One region of the Pseudarthrobacter sp. NPDC055928 genome, then DNA from elsewhere that is predicted to be linked to it. Evidence: riboswitches for the same ligand, from Rfam matches in the RefSeq annotation. Region 1 holds a riboswitch; each other region holds the start of a gene.
The links. Region 1 has a riboswitch for thiamine pyrophosphate ahead of ACFC25_RS15860 (ECF transporter S component). Riboswitches for the same ligand answer to the same signal wherever they lie in the genome.
Positions count from the first base shown of each region.

Region 2: it holds a riboswitch for thiamine pyrophosphate, as region 1 does, so the genes downstream of both, thiC (phosphomethylpyrimidine synthase ThiC) here and ACFC25_RS15860 (ECF transporter S component) in region 1, are expected to answer to the same signal.
Region 3: it holds a riboswitch for thiamine pyrophosphate, as region 1 does, so the genes downstream of both, ACFC25_RS15450 (bifunctional hydroxymethylpyrimidine kinase/phosphomethylpyrimidine kinase) here and ACFC25_RS15860 (ECF transporter S component) in region 1, are expected to answer to the same signal.
Region 4: it holds a riboswitch for thiamine pyrophosphate, as region 1 does, so the genes downstream of both, thiO (glycine oxidase ThiO) here and ACFC25_RS15860 (ECF transporter S component) in region 1, are expected to answer to the same signal.

Region 1 covers NZ_JBHJZH010000013.1:18,327-21,839, forward strand. Annotated here, with positions in the region: gene ACFC25_RS15850 (hypothetical protein) at 1-491, opposite strand, end outside; gene ACFC25_RS15855 (heme-degrading domain-containing protein) at 642-1,184, opposite strand; TPP riboswitch at 1,258-1,400, shown strand; gene ACFC25_RS15860 (ECF transporter S component) at 1,465-2,085, shown strand; gene ACFC25_RS15865 (ATP-binding cassette domain-containing protein) at 2,085-3,513, shown strand, end outside.
Region 2 covers NZ_JBHJZH010000002.1:18,828-22,340, forward strand. Annotated here, with positions in the region: gene ACFC25_RS03200 (VOC family protein) at 1-170, opposite strand, end outside; gene ACFC25_RS03205 (amidohydrolase family protein) at 277-1,359, opposite strand; TPP riboswitch at 1,435-1,542, shown strand; gene thiC (phosphomethylpyrimidine synthase ThiC) at 1,537-3,348, shown strand; gene ACFC25_RS03215 (alpha/beta fold hydrolase) at 3,353-3,513, opposite strand, start outside.
Region 3 covers NZ_JBHJZH010000012.1:100,578-104,090, reverse strand. Annotated here, with positions in the region: gene ACFC25_RS15455 (Rne/Rng family ribonuclease) at 1-1,629, shown strand, start outside; TPP riboswitch at 1,762-1,858, shown strand; gene ACFC25_RS15450 (bifunctional hydroxymethylpyrimidine kinase/phosphomethylpyrimidine kinase) at 1,841-3,415, shown strand.
Region 4 covers NZ_JBHJZH010000002.1:396,876-400,388, forward strand. Annotated here, with positions in the region: gene thiS (sulfur carrier protein ThiS) at 1-199, opposite strand, end outside; gene thiO (glycine oxidase ThiO) at 196-1,521, opposite strand; TPP riboswitch at 1,513-1,632, opposite strand; gene thiE (thiamine phosphate synthase) at 1,660-2,412, shown strand; gene ACFC25_RS05055 (RNB domain-containing ribonuclease) at 2,476-3,513, shown strand, end outside.

The DNA of each region.
Region 1 (3,513 bases):
CCGGTCCAGAGGTCCAGGGTCTGGACGGGGTCGACGACGTCTGCCGCGGTGAGCGGCCGTGGCGCCCCGGCCCCGGCCCGATCCGTCCACGCGAACCCGATCCGGCCCAGGTCCAGGCGGTGCGGGTTCGCCCGCAGCCAGGTCTCGGCGCGGGACGCTTTGGTCTCCCGGCCGTCCACGATGTCGCCCACCATGTCCAGGTAAGGGACCGGGCCCCGCGCGGAATCGTACAGAACCGTGGAACTGGCCAGGCTGTACTCCTCGGACGCGGGGATGGAGTGCCAGCCCCATTGGGACTGCGAGCCGAGCAGCGTGCCGGGCGGCCCTCCTACGGGGTACTCGGCCGGGAGGCTCTGGAGCCCGGTGAGGTCTACCGTGAAGCAGAACTCGCCGTTGCCCACGGAAACCGGGCTGCGGGGATCAAGGCTCCGCTGCTCCACGTTGTGCCGGCGGACCAGGGCTTGACGGTCGATGGTGTGCTGGCTGCTCAAATGCCCGCCCTCCTGAAGGCTGCCGGATCTGACGGCGGCTTCCACGGCTGCGCCAGTGAGAAAACGCTTTCCGGATCGACTTCATCCTCGTGTCGTCAGGGGGAGCGTGTCAACTTCGGGAGTGTCAGGAAGCCCGGCCCGGGGGCACGCTTACTCGGCCCGCATGGACCCCAGGATTTCGCGCAGGGCCTCCACCACGAGGTCGTGGTCCTGCTGCTGAGGCAGCCCGGAAACGGTGACAGTGGCTACCGCACCCACTCCGGCCACGTACACCGGGAAGGAGCCGCCGTGTGGCGCGTAGGTGGACTCGTCGAACCAGCCGTGGTCCTCGATCCGGCCGCCGTGCAGCCTGCCGCGGAGTCCCACCAGCAATGACGGGATCTCATACCGGGCGGCGGTGCGCTGCTTGGCCCGGATCCAGTGCTCGTTGTCCGGGGTGGCACCATCCAAGGCCACGTGGAAGAGCACTTGCTCGCCCTTGGTGATGTCGATCGCGATGGGAAGCCGCCGCGTCTTCCCCAGCTCCACCAGGAGCAACCCCAGATTGAGGGAATCGTCCTTGGTGAAATGCGGAAACTGCAGCTCGGTGATCTCGGCCTCGATCCGGTCAATCAGGGCCTCGAGCAGGCCTGATGGCTGGGGCAGCCTTGAGTCGGGATTGAACGCAGTCACAGTCGGGTTGTTGGCAGTCATGGCCCACAATCTACCGCCCCAGCGGTGTAAACTGGACCACGCCCATCAGGGCAGAATATTCAAAGACCAGCTTTATTAACGACAGGGGAGCGCCGCCGTCGGGCATCACTGGCATTGCCAGGGAACCGCAGGTGGGCGCTGAGAGTGCGGGACAGCCGCAGACCCTCGAACCTGATCCGGTTAGTACCGGCGCAAGGGAGTCGAGTTCTCGAAGTGTGCGGTAACCGGTGGCAAGCCGACCGCCGGAACACTTTCCCCTCCTGTTCCTCAGGAGGATCACATGAGCACTGCAGCAATCAAAAAGACCGGCTACACCTGGCGCATCGTTGACATCGTGGTGGCCGCCCTCATCGCCATCGCCGGCGGCGTGATCTTCTGGGCGTGGTCCCAGGGCGCCGCCGCGGTTTCGCCGCCTATGAACGCCGTCTACCCGCCGCTAACCGGCCTCATCGCCGGCGGCTGGATGATCCCCGCCGTGCTGGGCATGCTGATCATCCGCAAGCCGGGCGCCGCGCTCTTCTGCGAAACGGTGGCCGCCATGGGTGAACTGATCATGGGCTCGCCGTACGGCGCCTCCGTGCTGTTTTCCGGCTTCGTCCAGGGCCTGGGTGCCGAGATCATCTTCGCCATCTTCGTCTACAAGAAGTTCAACCTGCCCGTCGCGCTGCTGGCCGGCGCTGCGGCCGGGCTGTTCTGCGGCCTGAACGACTCCTTCGCCCCCTGGGGCTGGAACATCGCCTACGCCGCCGGTGACAAGCTCGCGTACATCGTATTTACCGCCATCTCGGGCGCGATCATCGCCGGCGCGCTGTCCTGGATCGCCACGCGCGGCCTGGCCAGGACCGGTGTGCTGAGCTCCTTCGCGTCCCGCAAGGCTGCGTCGGAGCCCGTCTTCTCCTAATGCCCGCAGCCTACGACGACGGCACAGCCGCTGCGATGCGGCCCGCCGCCGTCACTGCCCGCGGTTGGGGGTGGCGGCACGCCGGCCGGTCCCGGCCTGCGGTCCACGCCCTGGACCTGGACATCAAGCCCGGGGAGCGTGTGCTCCTGCTGGGCCCGTCAGGGGCGGGCAAATCCACGCTCCTCCACGCCCTCGCGGGGGTGCTGGGGGATGTGAACGACGACGGCGAAGCGGGCGATTCCGACGAATCCGGTTCGCTGCGGATCGACGGCGCATCCCCCCGTGAGCGGCGCGGCCGCGCCGGGCTGGTGCAGCAGGATCCCGAAACGCAGGTGGTCCTCTCCCGGCTCGGCGACGACGTCGCCTTCGGTGCCGAGAACCTCGCCGTGCCGCGCGATGCGATCTGGGCGCGCGTGCACGAGGCGCTTGACGACGTCGGGCTCTCCCACCTGCCGCTGGACCACCCGACGTCGGCCCTTTCCGGCGGGCAGAAGCAGCGCCTGGCGCTCGCCGGCATCCTGGCCATGCGGCCGGGGCTGATTCTCCTGGACGAGCCCACGGCCAACCTGGACCCCACCGGGGTCCTCGAGGTCCGCGACGCCGTGGGACGCTGCCTGGACAAGACCGGGGCCACGCTGGTTGTGGTGGAGCACCGCGTGTCCGTCTGGAAGGACCTCGTGGACAGGATCGTGGTGCTGCAGCCAGGCTCCGCAACCGATCCCGCAGTGCTGCTGGACGGGCCGCCGGACCAGGTCCTCGCCGAAGCGAGGGACATGCTGATTGCTGCCGGTGTGTGGGTCCCCGGCTTTGTTCCGGCCACGCGGAACCGGACTTCCGGCGGCTCGGGGGACCTGCTGCTGGCGGCCGAGGACCTTGCCGTTTCGCGGGAACGGCCGCGCCGCCGCCGCTTCAAAGCGATCCCTCCGGTTCCGGTCCAGCAGGGCATCTCGGCGCAGGTTCGCGCCGGGCAGGCGCTCACCATCACAGGTCCGAACGGTGCGGGAAAATCCACGTTCGCGCTGACCCTGGCCGGCCTGCTGGCACCCGTAGGGGGAAATGTTTCGGCCACCGTGGACCTGAGCCAGGGCGCAGGCATCGACCCCTACAAATGGAAGGCGGACCAGCTGATCGCCCGCATCGGAACCGTCTTCCAGGAGCCAGAGCACCAGTTTGTCACCGGCAATGTCCTGGACGAGCTGATGTTCGGCCCCAGGCATCTTGGCCACGGCGAGGAACGGGTGGATGAGCTCCTCCAGCGGCTTCGGCTGACCGAACTCGTGGACGCCAACCCCTACACGCTCTCCGGCGGTGAGAAGCGCCGGCTGTCCGTGGCCACGGTGCTCGCCGCCCACCCGCAGGTGCTGGTCCTGGACGAGCCAACCTTCGGCCAGGACGCCAACACCTGGGCCGAGCTCGCGTCCTTCCTCT
Region 2 (3,513 bases), on a different contig from region 1:
TTTCCGAGCCGGCCCATGTAGAGGCCACCGTCCTGTTCGGCCACCACGTCCAGGCCCAGTGCGCGCTGGTAGTAGTCAGTCATGAGCTTCATGTCGCCGACCTTCAGCATCACCGTGCCCATGGTGAGCTCGGCAGGTAGAAGGTCCTGGCTGGTGGATTCTGCGGTCATCGAAAACTCCCGGTCCAACGGCCGCCGGATCTCGGAGGCCTCTACTCTTCTAAATTACTTGAAGCTTCAATTTATTCCCAGCTGTACGATGCGTGATCTTCAACGGTCAGCGGATCACCTCGCCCCGCAACACGACGTGCCGGAGCGTGGCGACAGTGGAGGGGACGCGCCGGGGGTCTTCCCCGCACAACACCACATCGGCGCTGGCACCCTCGGAGATCCCCTCAGCGCCGAGCCACGTCCGCGCACCCCAGCAAGCAGCATCCAGGGCCGCCGCAGGAGGGAGGCCTGCCCGGTGCAGTGCCAGGATTTCGTCGGCGATCCGTCCGTGCCGGATGACGCTGCCCGCATCTGTCCCGGCATAGATTCGCACACCCGCTGCGAAGGCTTCGTACACGCGCTCGTACCTGCGTTCCCACAGCGCGTGCATGTGCTCGGCGTACCGCGGGAATTTCGCTTCGGCCTGGCGGGCGATGTCCGGGAAGGTGTCGATGTTGATCAGCGTCGGAACGATGGGGACACCCTGGGCGGCGAGCCGGGGAACGTGCCGGGGCAGCAATCCAGTGGCGTGCTCGATGCAGTCGATGCCGGCGTCGAGCATCTGGTCAAGGGTGGCTTCGGCGAAGCAGTGCGCGGTCACCCGTGCGCCCTCGTCGTGGGCCGCCTGCACGGCATCGCGGACGACGGCGTCGGGAAACGACGGTGCGAGGTCTCCGGCGTCGCGGTCAATCCAGTCCCCCACGAGCTTGACCCAGCCGTCGCCGGCCCTCGCCTGCTTCCGCACGGCCTCCACCAGGCCGTCCGGCTCCACCTCGACGGCGAAATCCCGCAGGTAGCGCCGGGACCGGGCAATATGCCGCCCGGCGCGGATAAGCCTGGGCATGTCGTGACGCTGCTGCAGCCAACGCGTGTCGCTTGCCGCCCCGGCATCACGGACCAGGAGCGTGCCTGCGTCGCGGTCGGTGCGGGCCTGTTCTTCAGCCATCGCATCCGGGACGACGCCGCCGGGTCCCAGGCCAACGTGGCAGTGGGCATCAACGAACCCGGGAAGGACCCAGCCCCCAAGCACAGCATCGGGGGACGTGGGGGGCCTGTGGAACGTGAGACGGCCGTCGACGGACCAGAGGCCCCGCCGTTCCTCATTCGGTCCGGTGAGCACTGTTCCGCTGAATTCGATGATTCCGGCCATGGCAACAGCCTAATCCGCGGAAGAGCCCGCCCACGTCACGGTCAGGAGTGCCCTCCCGCACCTGTGGTAGCTTCATCTAGACCACACGGGAGCCCTTGCAGGGGCTGAGATCAGGCTGACGCAGCCTGCGACCGTTGAACCTGTCCGGGTAATGCCGGCGAAGGAAGTGAGTATTCATTGAGTACACCAGAAACACGGCTGATTGCTGCCCAAAATGAGACGGCCAAGGGGAAAGCCGGCACTGAAACCCAGTCGCTGAAATCCCATTCGTTGGCGTTCATCAGTGACGAGGCCACCGGAATCCGGGTTCCGGTAACGGAAATTGCGCTGGAACCATCGCCCAACGGCGAGGCGAACGGCCCTTTCCGGACCTACCGCACCGCCGGCCCTGGAAGTGATCCGGTAGTGGGCCTGGACCCGTTCCGCTCGGAATGGATCGCGGCCCGTGGCGACACCGAGCCCTACAGCGGCCGGGAACGGAACCTGCTCGACGACGGCAAGTCGGCAGTCCGCCGCGGCGCAGCCTCCGCAGAGTGGAAGGGAGCACAGCCGGTGCCCCGCCGCGCCGTCGACGGCCGGACAGTCACCCAGATGCACTACGCAAAGCAGGGTGTCATCACCCCGGAAATGCAGTTCGTTGCCCTCCGCGAAAACTGTGACGTGGAACTGGTCCGCAGCGAAGTGGCGGCGGGCCGCGCCATCATCCCCAACAACATCAACCACCCGGAATCCGAGCCGATGATCATCGGCAAGGCCTTCCTGGTCAAGATCAACGCCAATATCGGCAACTCGGCTGTGACAAGTTCCATCGCCGAGGAAGTGGACAAACTGCAGTGGGCAACCCAGTGGGGAGCCGACACCGTGATGGACCTGTCCACCGGCGATGACATCCACACCACGCGTGAATGGATCATCCGCAACTCCCCCGTCCCCATCGGCACGGTGCCCATCTACCAGGCGCTGGAGAAGGTCAATGGCGAGGCCAACAAGCTGACGTGGGAGATCTTCCGTGACACCGTGATTGAGCAGTGCGAGCAGGGCGTGGACTACATGACCATCCACGCCGGAGTGCTGCTGCGCTACGTGCCGCTGACGGCCAACCGTGTCACCGGCATCGTTTCCCGTGGCGGTTCCATCATGGCCGGCTGGTGCCTCGCGCATCACCAGGAGAACTTCCTGTACACCCACTTCGACGAGCTGTGCGAAATTTTCGCCAAATACGACGTCGCTTTCTCCCTCGGCGACGGGCTGCGCCCGGGAGCGACGGCGGACGCCAACGATGCCGCCCAGTTCGCCGAGCTGGATACGCTGGCTGAACTGACGCAGCGCGCCTGGGAATTCGACGTGCAGGTGATGGTGGAAGGACCCGGCCACGTACCGTTCCACCTTGTCCGGGAGAATGTGGAACGCCAGCAGGAGCTCTGCAAGGGGGCCCCGTTCTACACCCTCGGACCGCTGGTCACGGACATAGCACCCGGCTACGACCACATCACCTCCGCCATCGGGGCCACCGAGATCGCCCGCTACGGCACCGCCATGCTCTGCTACGTCACGCCTAAGGAGCACCTCGGCCTGCCCAACAAGGACGATGTGAAGACGGGTGTGATCACCTACAAGATCGCGGCCCACGCCGCCGACCTGGCCAAGGGCCACCCCGGCGCCCATGAGCGGGACGACGCCCTGTCAAAGGCGCGGTTCGAGTTCCGCTGGCGGGACCAGTTCGCACTGTCCCTGGACCCGGTCACTGCGGAAGCCTTCCACGACGAAACGCTGCCCGCCGAGCCGGCCAAAACCGCCCACTTCTGTTCCATGTGCGGCCCCAAGTTCTGCTCCATGAGGATCAGCCAGGACATCCGGGATGAGTACGGCTCGGCTGAATCCCAGGCAGCCCTGGCGGAGATGGCGGCCGGGATGCGAGAAAAGAGCGAGGAGTTCCTCGCGGCAGGCGGGAAGGTTTACCTGCCTGACCTGGAGGTGCCTTCGCGCTAACGCGTCAGGAGGCCCGGGCTGACCGGCCGCGGCTGACGTCGCCCACGAACGCCCGGATGGCGTGATCGCCTTCCGCCGAATCCTGGGGCCGGTGCCCGCCCGCAGCAATGCGGTGCAGGGCACCGGTTTCGCGGAGGTATCCGGCGATCTCTTCATACAGCGGCT
Region 3 (3,513 bases), on a different contig from region 1:
TGGGAGGGCATTGAAAGCCAGTCCACGTCCACGAAGATCCTTGCCCCGGAACTTCTCTACGGCGAACCGGACCTCACCATCAAGGTGGTTCGGGACGTCTTCAACGAGGACTTCTCCAAGCTGATCGTTTCCGGTGAGGAGGCCTGGGACACTATCGAGGCCTACGTCACGTACGTGGCCCCCGATTTGGTGGGCCGCCTGGAAAAGTGGACCAAGGACCAGGACATCTTCGCGGCCTGGCGGATCGACGAGCAGATCCACAAGGCACTCGAACGCAAGGTCTTCCTGCCCTCTGGCGGTTCGCTGGTTATCGACCGAACCGAAGCCATGACCGTGGTGGACGTCAACACCGGCAAGTTCACCGGCAGCGGCGGCAACCTCGAGGAAACGGTCACCAAGAACAACCTCGAAGCTGCCGAAGAAGTTGTACGCCAGTTGCGGCTCCGCGACATCGGCGGCATTATCGTCATCGACTTCATCGACATGGTCCTGGAATCCAACCGCGACCTCGTCCTGCGCCGCATGGTGGAATGCCTGGGCCGCGACCGCACCAAGCACCAGGTGGCAGAAGTAACGTCGCTGGGGCTCGTTCAGATGACGCGCAAGCGCATGGGCACCGGGCTGCTGGAAGTCTTCGGCGAGCAGTGCGAAACCTGTGCCGGCCGCGGCGTGGTCACCCACGACGATCCCGTGGAGCACCGTCGCGCCAACACGGTGGCTGCCGAGCACCACGTACAGCGTACGGACACTCACCGCACGGACACCCCGCGGCCCGACCAGCGCCCGGAAAGCCAGCGGGCCGACAGCCAGCCCGGCGCACGTGGCGACCGCAAGCGCCGCCGTGGACGCGGAGGCGTTCCCTTGGAGGCGGCACCGTCCGCACCGGTCCAGGTCCACACGGTCCACCCGGATCCCAGCGACGCCGAGCGGCACGCCAAGGCTGAGGCCACCAGGCTGGCCCTGGCCAACATCGCCGCGGCGGCGCACGCAGCGCACCTGCACGACGACGAGGTAGCCCACGCTGCTGGAGCCGCGGCGGCCGGAAGCCCTGCTGCAGCGGCAGCACGGACGACGACGGAGCAGGCCCACGCCGCCCCGGCAGCAACAGGCCAGGCACCAACAGGCCAGGCACCGGCAACAGCCCGCCAGCATGACGCCGACGCGTCCGGACGTCCTGCTGCCGTGCTCACTTTCGGCGGTGAGCAGGTGGCGCTGCCGTTCGTGGAGCACGCGGCAGACCAGCCGCAGCAGCCGGCCCTGACGCTCGACAGGCTCGCGGAAGCCTTCGCGCACCTCGGCGAGCCCGCCGTTGCCGCTCCGGAGCCTGCGCAGGCTGCCCCGCAGCCAAGCACCGACGTGCCGCGTGCTGCGGTAGAGGAGAAGGATTACTCAGACCACACCGCTGAGCAGTCCCGTACCCGCAGGCCCCGCCGCAACCGCAGCGCCAGCCGGGCCCAGGGCGCGGCAAACGCAACCTCGGTAGAACACCACGAGGCAACGCACGCAGCAGCCGGCGGCCACTCCCACGCGGCCAAGGCGCCTGAGCCGGCCACAACCGCCGCAGGCGACAAGAAACAGGCAGAGGCGCCAATCATCCTCGGGGTAGGAGTACCTGCTTCCGAGCTCTGATCCTCCGCAAAGGACATCAGCCAGGATGCCCGGACACGACCCTTCGCAGGGGCGCGTCCGGGCATCGCGCGTTAACGGCTTCATGTGACCAGGCCATTTGACGCCGGGCCGGGCACTGAAACGCTAGGCTTGGTTACCGACACGGGGTGCCGCGCAAGGGCCGGCTGAGATCCACACCCGTTGAACCTGTCCGGCTAGCACCGACGAAGGGATGTCTTCCTTGTCTTCAACTACTGTCCTGCCCCCGGCATCTGTACTCAGCCCGGCAGCGCCGGCCCCGGTCCTCCGGGACGTTCCGCGGGTGCTGTCCATCGCAGGGTCCGACCCGTCCGGCGGCGCCGGCATCCAGGCCGACCTGAAAAGCATCGCAGCCCACGGCGGCTACGGGATGGCCGCGATCACCGCGCTGACAGCGCAGAACACTCAGGGCGTCCGCGCGGTGCACGTGCCGCCGGCCGCCTTCCTGGTCCAGCAGTTGGAAGCCGTGAGCGATGACATCACCATTGATGCCGTCAAAATCGGCATGCTGGGCGATGCCGAGGTGGTGGCCGCGGTCCGCAGCTGGCTCGAAAAGGTGCGTCCCGGCGTCGTAGTCCTTGACCCCGTCATGGTGGCTACCAGCGGCGACAGGCTCCTGCAGGCGTCTGCCGAGGCTGCCCTCCGCGGACTGCTCCCGCTGGCGGACCTGATCACGCCCAATCTCGCTGAACTGGCCATGCTGCTCGGAGAGGCCCAGGCCGGCTCCTGGGCAGAAGCGCTGGAACAGGGCCGGCGGTTGGCGGCGGACACCGGCTCCACCATCCTGGTGAAGGGGGGACATCTCGACGGCGCCGCCTGCCCGGATGCCCTCGTCAATACCGGCGGACTGCTTGCCCAGGAAATTGTGGAGGTTCCGGGGGACAGGATCCCCACCCGGAACAGCCACGGGACGGGCTGCTCGCTATCGTCGGCCATGGCAACGGCACAGGCCCGGCTGGGGGACTGGGAGGCGTCACTGCGGCACGTCAAGCCCTGGCTGGCAGGTGCCCTGGAGTCCTCGGGCAGCCTGGACGTCGGTGCGGGAAACGGTCCCGTCCACCACTTCCACCACCTGCAGGCGGCCACAGGGCCTGCCCTGGAACCGTCCCCGCTCGGCGAGGGCGGCTTCGCCGAGCTCCTCCGTGCGGAGGCCACCGCAGACCTCGCCGCCATCTATGAGCTCGAGTTCATCCGGAACCTCGTGGCAGGAAGCCTGCCCGAAAAGCAGTTCGCCTACTACCTGGCCCAGGATGCCATCTACCTCAATGGATACTCACGGGTGCTGGCACGGACCAGCGCCTTGGCCCCCACCGAAGCCGCACAGCTGTTTTGGGCCCGATCAGCCCAGCAATGCCTGGAGGTTGAATCGGAGCTGCATCGGAACTGGCTCAGTACGCGAACCGTGGAGCCCGTCCTCGGTCCTGTCACGAAGTCGTATGTGGACCACCTGCTGGCCGCCTCCGCATCGGGCAGTTACGCGGTGCTGGTGGCAGCGGTCCTGCCCTGCTTCTGGCTCTACGCCGAAGTCGGACAGACCCTCCACGCGCAATTCCTTGCCGCGGGCGCCCCGGCGGACAACCCGTACGCCGAGTGGCTGCGGACGTACGCCGACGAGGACTTCGCGCAGGCCACCCGTACAGCTATTGCCCTGGCAGACGAAGCCGGACGCCGGGGCTCGGAGGACGAGCGTGCTGCCATGGTCGTCGCTTTCAACCAGTCGTGCCGTTTCGAAGTTGATTTCTTCGACGCGCCGCGGCTGCACGCCTGACGCTCCCCGGCCCATCCAGCCGGTACGATAGTCGGGCACGGTTCCGGATTGTCAGTGTTGCGCACGCTTGTGGCGCTTATCACGGACAGCCCGCCGGA
Region 4 (3,513 bases), on a different contig from region 1:
CACCTTCGGCGAGTGCCGTGACGTACCACTGGCTGCGGGGTACTACTTCGGAGTTGTGTGCCACTGCCACACCCAGTTTTTGCCCGTCGGTGGCCTGCCCGTTCGCAGCCAGGGGACGGCCAGTGACCTGGCTGACCAGGGTGGTAATTGACGCGCCGTCGGACACGCTGTGCTGCGAACCATTGAGGGTGATGTTCATGCTGTTTCCTTGGTGGGTTGGAGGATGGCGGCGCGGCGTGTGGAGAATCTGGCCGGACTGAACGGGAGCCAGCGCGGGTCTGTACGTCCATCCATGAGGTCCCGGCAGATGGCGGCGGCTGCAGGTGTCAACAGCACACCGTGGCGGAAAAAACCCGTCGCCACGATCAGGCCATCCACCGGTCCGTGGTTCCCTGGGAGGTGGACGCGGCCCAGCAATGGAGCGTTATCCGGCGTAGCAGGACGCGCCCGGGCTGTACTTTCCAGCAGTTCCAGCTCGGCGACCGCCGGCACCAGGACCTGGGCATCGCGAAGCAGCTGGTAGACGCCGCCTGCCGAGACGCCGCCAGCCGACGTTCCTGTGCCGTCCTGGCGGCGCTCCGGACTGGATGCTGCCAACGCGTCCTCGCGCTGGGTGGCACCGATGACCACAGTGCCGTCACGCCTTGGAACGATGTAGACGGGAACACCGTGGACCAGTCCGCGGACAGTGGCGGTGACCAGAGGGCGGAGATGCTCCGGGACGCGCAGCCGGAGAATGTCGCCGTGCACGGGGCGCAGCGGCAGCTGGAGTCCATCGGGCAGCCCGCCCAACGACGCCGCTCCAAGCCCGTTGGCCACGATGGTTTCGCTGGCGGTCACCGATCCCCCACCGGCCAGCCGGACACCGGCGACCCGGCCGTCTTTCCAGGCCAGCGACGACGCACGGTCGGCAACGGCGAATCCGTGTTCGGCTCCTGCGACGGCGGATCCTGAATCCTCCCTGTGGCTGGCCAAAGCCTCCCGCAGGCACGCCACCAGCTTCCGCGGGTCCACCTGGTGGTCAGCGGGAATGTCCAGGGCGCAGGAGATCGCGGGGCTCAGGAGGGCTTCGCGGCTGCGGGCCTCGCGCACCGTCAGTGGTTCAACGTCCAGCCCTTGGGCCCGCTGGACTGATCGGAGGTCCATCAGCGCACGGCGGTCGGCTGCGTCCGCGCCGATGGCCAGCGTGGGGGTGGGCAGGTACCCTGCATCGCCGGGAACGTCCCGGGCCAGGTCCGCCGCGAAGGCCGGCCACAGCCGGGACGATTCAAGCATCAGCTCCAGGAGTTCTTCCTCCTGGTAGTGCAACTCACTTACCGGGGCGAGCATGCCTGCCGCAGCCCAGGTGGCGCCGGAACCGGGGGCATCATCAATCACAACCACAGAACGGCCCGAGCGCCTGGCTTCCCAGGCTATACCGTGCCCGATCACACCCCCGCCGATAACGGCGACGTCAGCAGAGAGGTCGGCGAGAGCGTCACTGGGAGCGCCGGCGGACGGAATGCCGGTTGGCGGTATCATGTGGTTCCTTCCCTACGCCGGTACTAGCCGGATCAGGTCAAGCGGTCGGCTCTGACGCCCTCTCAGCCCGGCGCTTTATGACAGCTGCCGCGGGCTCCCGCAGTACCTGCCCAGTTTAGAGGAACTACTCTGGTTTCCATGAACGCAGCCCTTCCTGACAGCACTGCCGTCGTCAACAGCACCTTCCTTTCCACCAGCCATGCTGAGGCCCTGGGCGGTGCCCGGCTGTACCTGTGCACGGATGCCCGTAAGGACCGCGGTGACTTCGCCGGGTTTGTTGATGCGGCCTTCGCCGGGGGCGTGGACATCATCCAGCTCCGCGACAAGACGATTGAGGCAGCAGAGGAGCTGGACCTGCTGGCAGTACTGAAGGAGTCCGCCCTGCGCCATGGACGGCTATGGGCGGTCAATGACCGGGCCGACGTCGCGGTGCTCTCAGGTGCCCCGGTGTTCCATATTGGCCAGAAGGACCTGCCGCTGAAGGCTGCACGCACCTTGTTGAACGGCAATGCAGCCATCGGTCTGTCCACCCACACCACCTCACAGATCGACGGCGCGGTCTCGGCCTCGGCCGCCGTCACAGCCGCACCCACCGGGCTGGACTATTTCTGTGTTGGCCCGGTCTGGGCCACCCCCACCAAGCCCGGCCGGGCCGCCGTCGGGCTCGACCTCCTCAGGTACGCCGCGGGCGCAGTCAAACAGGCGGCGTCCGTGCCCGGCGTGGCAGAGGTACCCTGGTTCGCCATTGGGGGCGTGGACCTTGGCAACGTAGAGCAGGTGGTGGAAGCGGGCGCCCGCCGGATCGTTGTGGTCCGGGCCATCACCGAAGCCGCCGATCCCGCAGAGGCCGCCGCGGCACTGCTTCGGGCCCTGGACGCCGCCGGCTCCTAGGCCTTCGGCCCCAAAGAGGGGATGGCGTGCATAATCAGCGAAAATCGGGCTAACCTGAATTTCGTGTCACATCATCGGCTGGCCCCAAATGTCCACGAGCACACCAATGCCCTCGAGGAGGCACTGAGTGCGCTGCGGACCGAGCTGGAGCTACCGGGCGACTACCCTGCCGACGCCGTCCGAGATGCGGAAGCCGCTGTCTCCTCAAGGCAACTGCCTGATGCCGACCTGACAGGCATTGATTTCCTCACTATTGATCCTGAGTCCTCCACCGATCTAGACCAGGCCCTGTTTATTGAGCGCGCCGGTAGCGGCTATCGAGTCCTCTACGCCATCGCAGATGTACCCGCATTCGTGGTGCCCGGCGGGCCGCTGGACGCCGAGACCCGCCGCCGGGGACAGACGTTCTACGCGCCCGACGGCCGCATCCCCCTTCATCCGGAGGTCATCAGCGAGGGGGCCGGCAGCCTCCTGGCAGGCCAGCTCTGCTCTGCCTTTGTGTGGGACTTCCACCTGGACCAGGCTGCCCAGGTCACGTCCGTTTCGGTCCAAAGGGCACGGGTCCGCAGCAGGGCCAAGCTCAGCTACAAGGGCGCCCAGGCTGAACTCGACGCCGGAACGGCCTCGCCGGTGTTGGAGCTCCTTAAGGAAGTGGGCCTCAAGCGTGTTGAGCTGGAGCGGGAACGCGATGGCGCGAGCCTGAACATGCCTGAGCAGGAGATCGTGCAGCTTCCCGACGGCGGCTACCGGATCGCCGCTGCTCCCCAGCTCCCGGTCGAGGACTGGAACGCCCAGATATCGCTCATGACAGGAATGGCTGCGGCCACCCTGATGCTTGAGGGCAAAGTCGGCATCCTGCGGACCATGCCCGCCCCTGACGAACGGTCCCTGGGGCATTTCCGGCTGCAGACCGAGGTTCTGGGCAAGCCCTGGGACGGGAAAGCGGGCTACGGGGAGTATCTCCGCACGCTTGACCCCACGGATCCGCGGCAACTGGCCATCATGCATTCGGCGGGAATGCTTTTCCGTGGCGCCAGTTATACGGCGTTCGACGGCGAAATCCCCAATGATGCCCGCCAGTCCGCGATCGGAGCCGCCTAC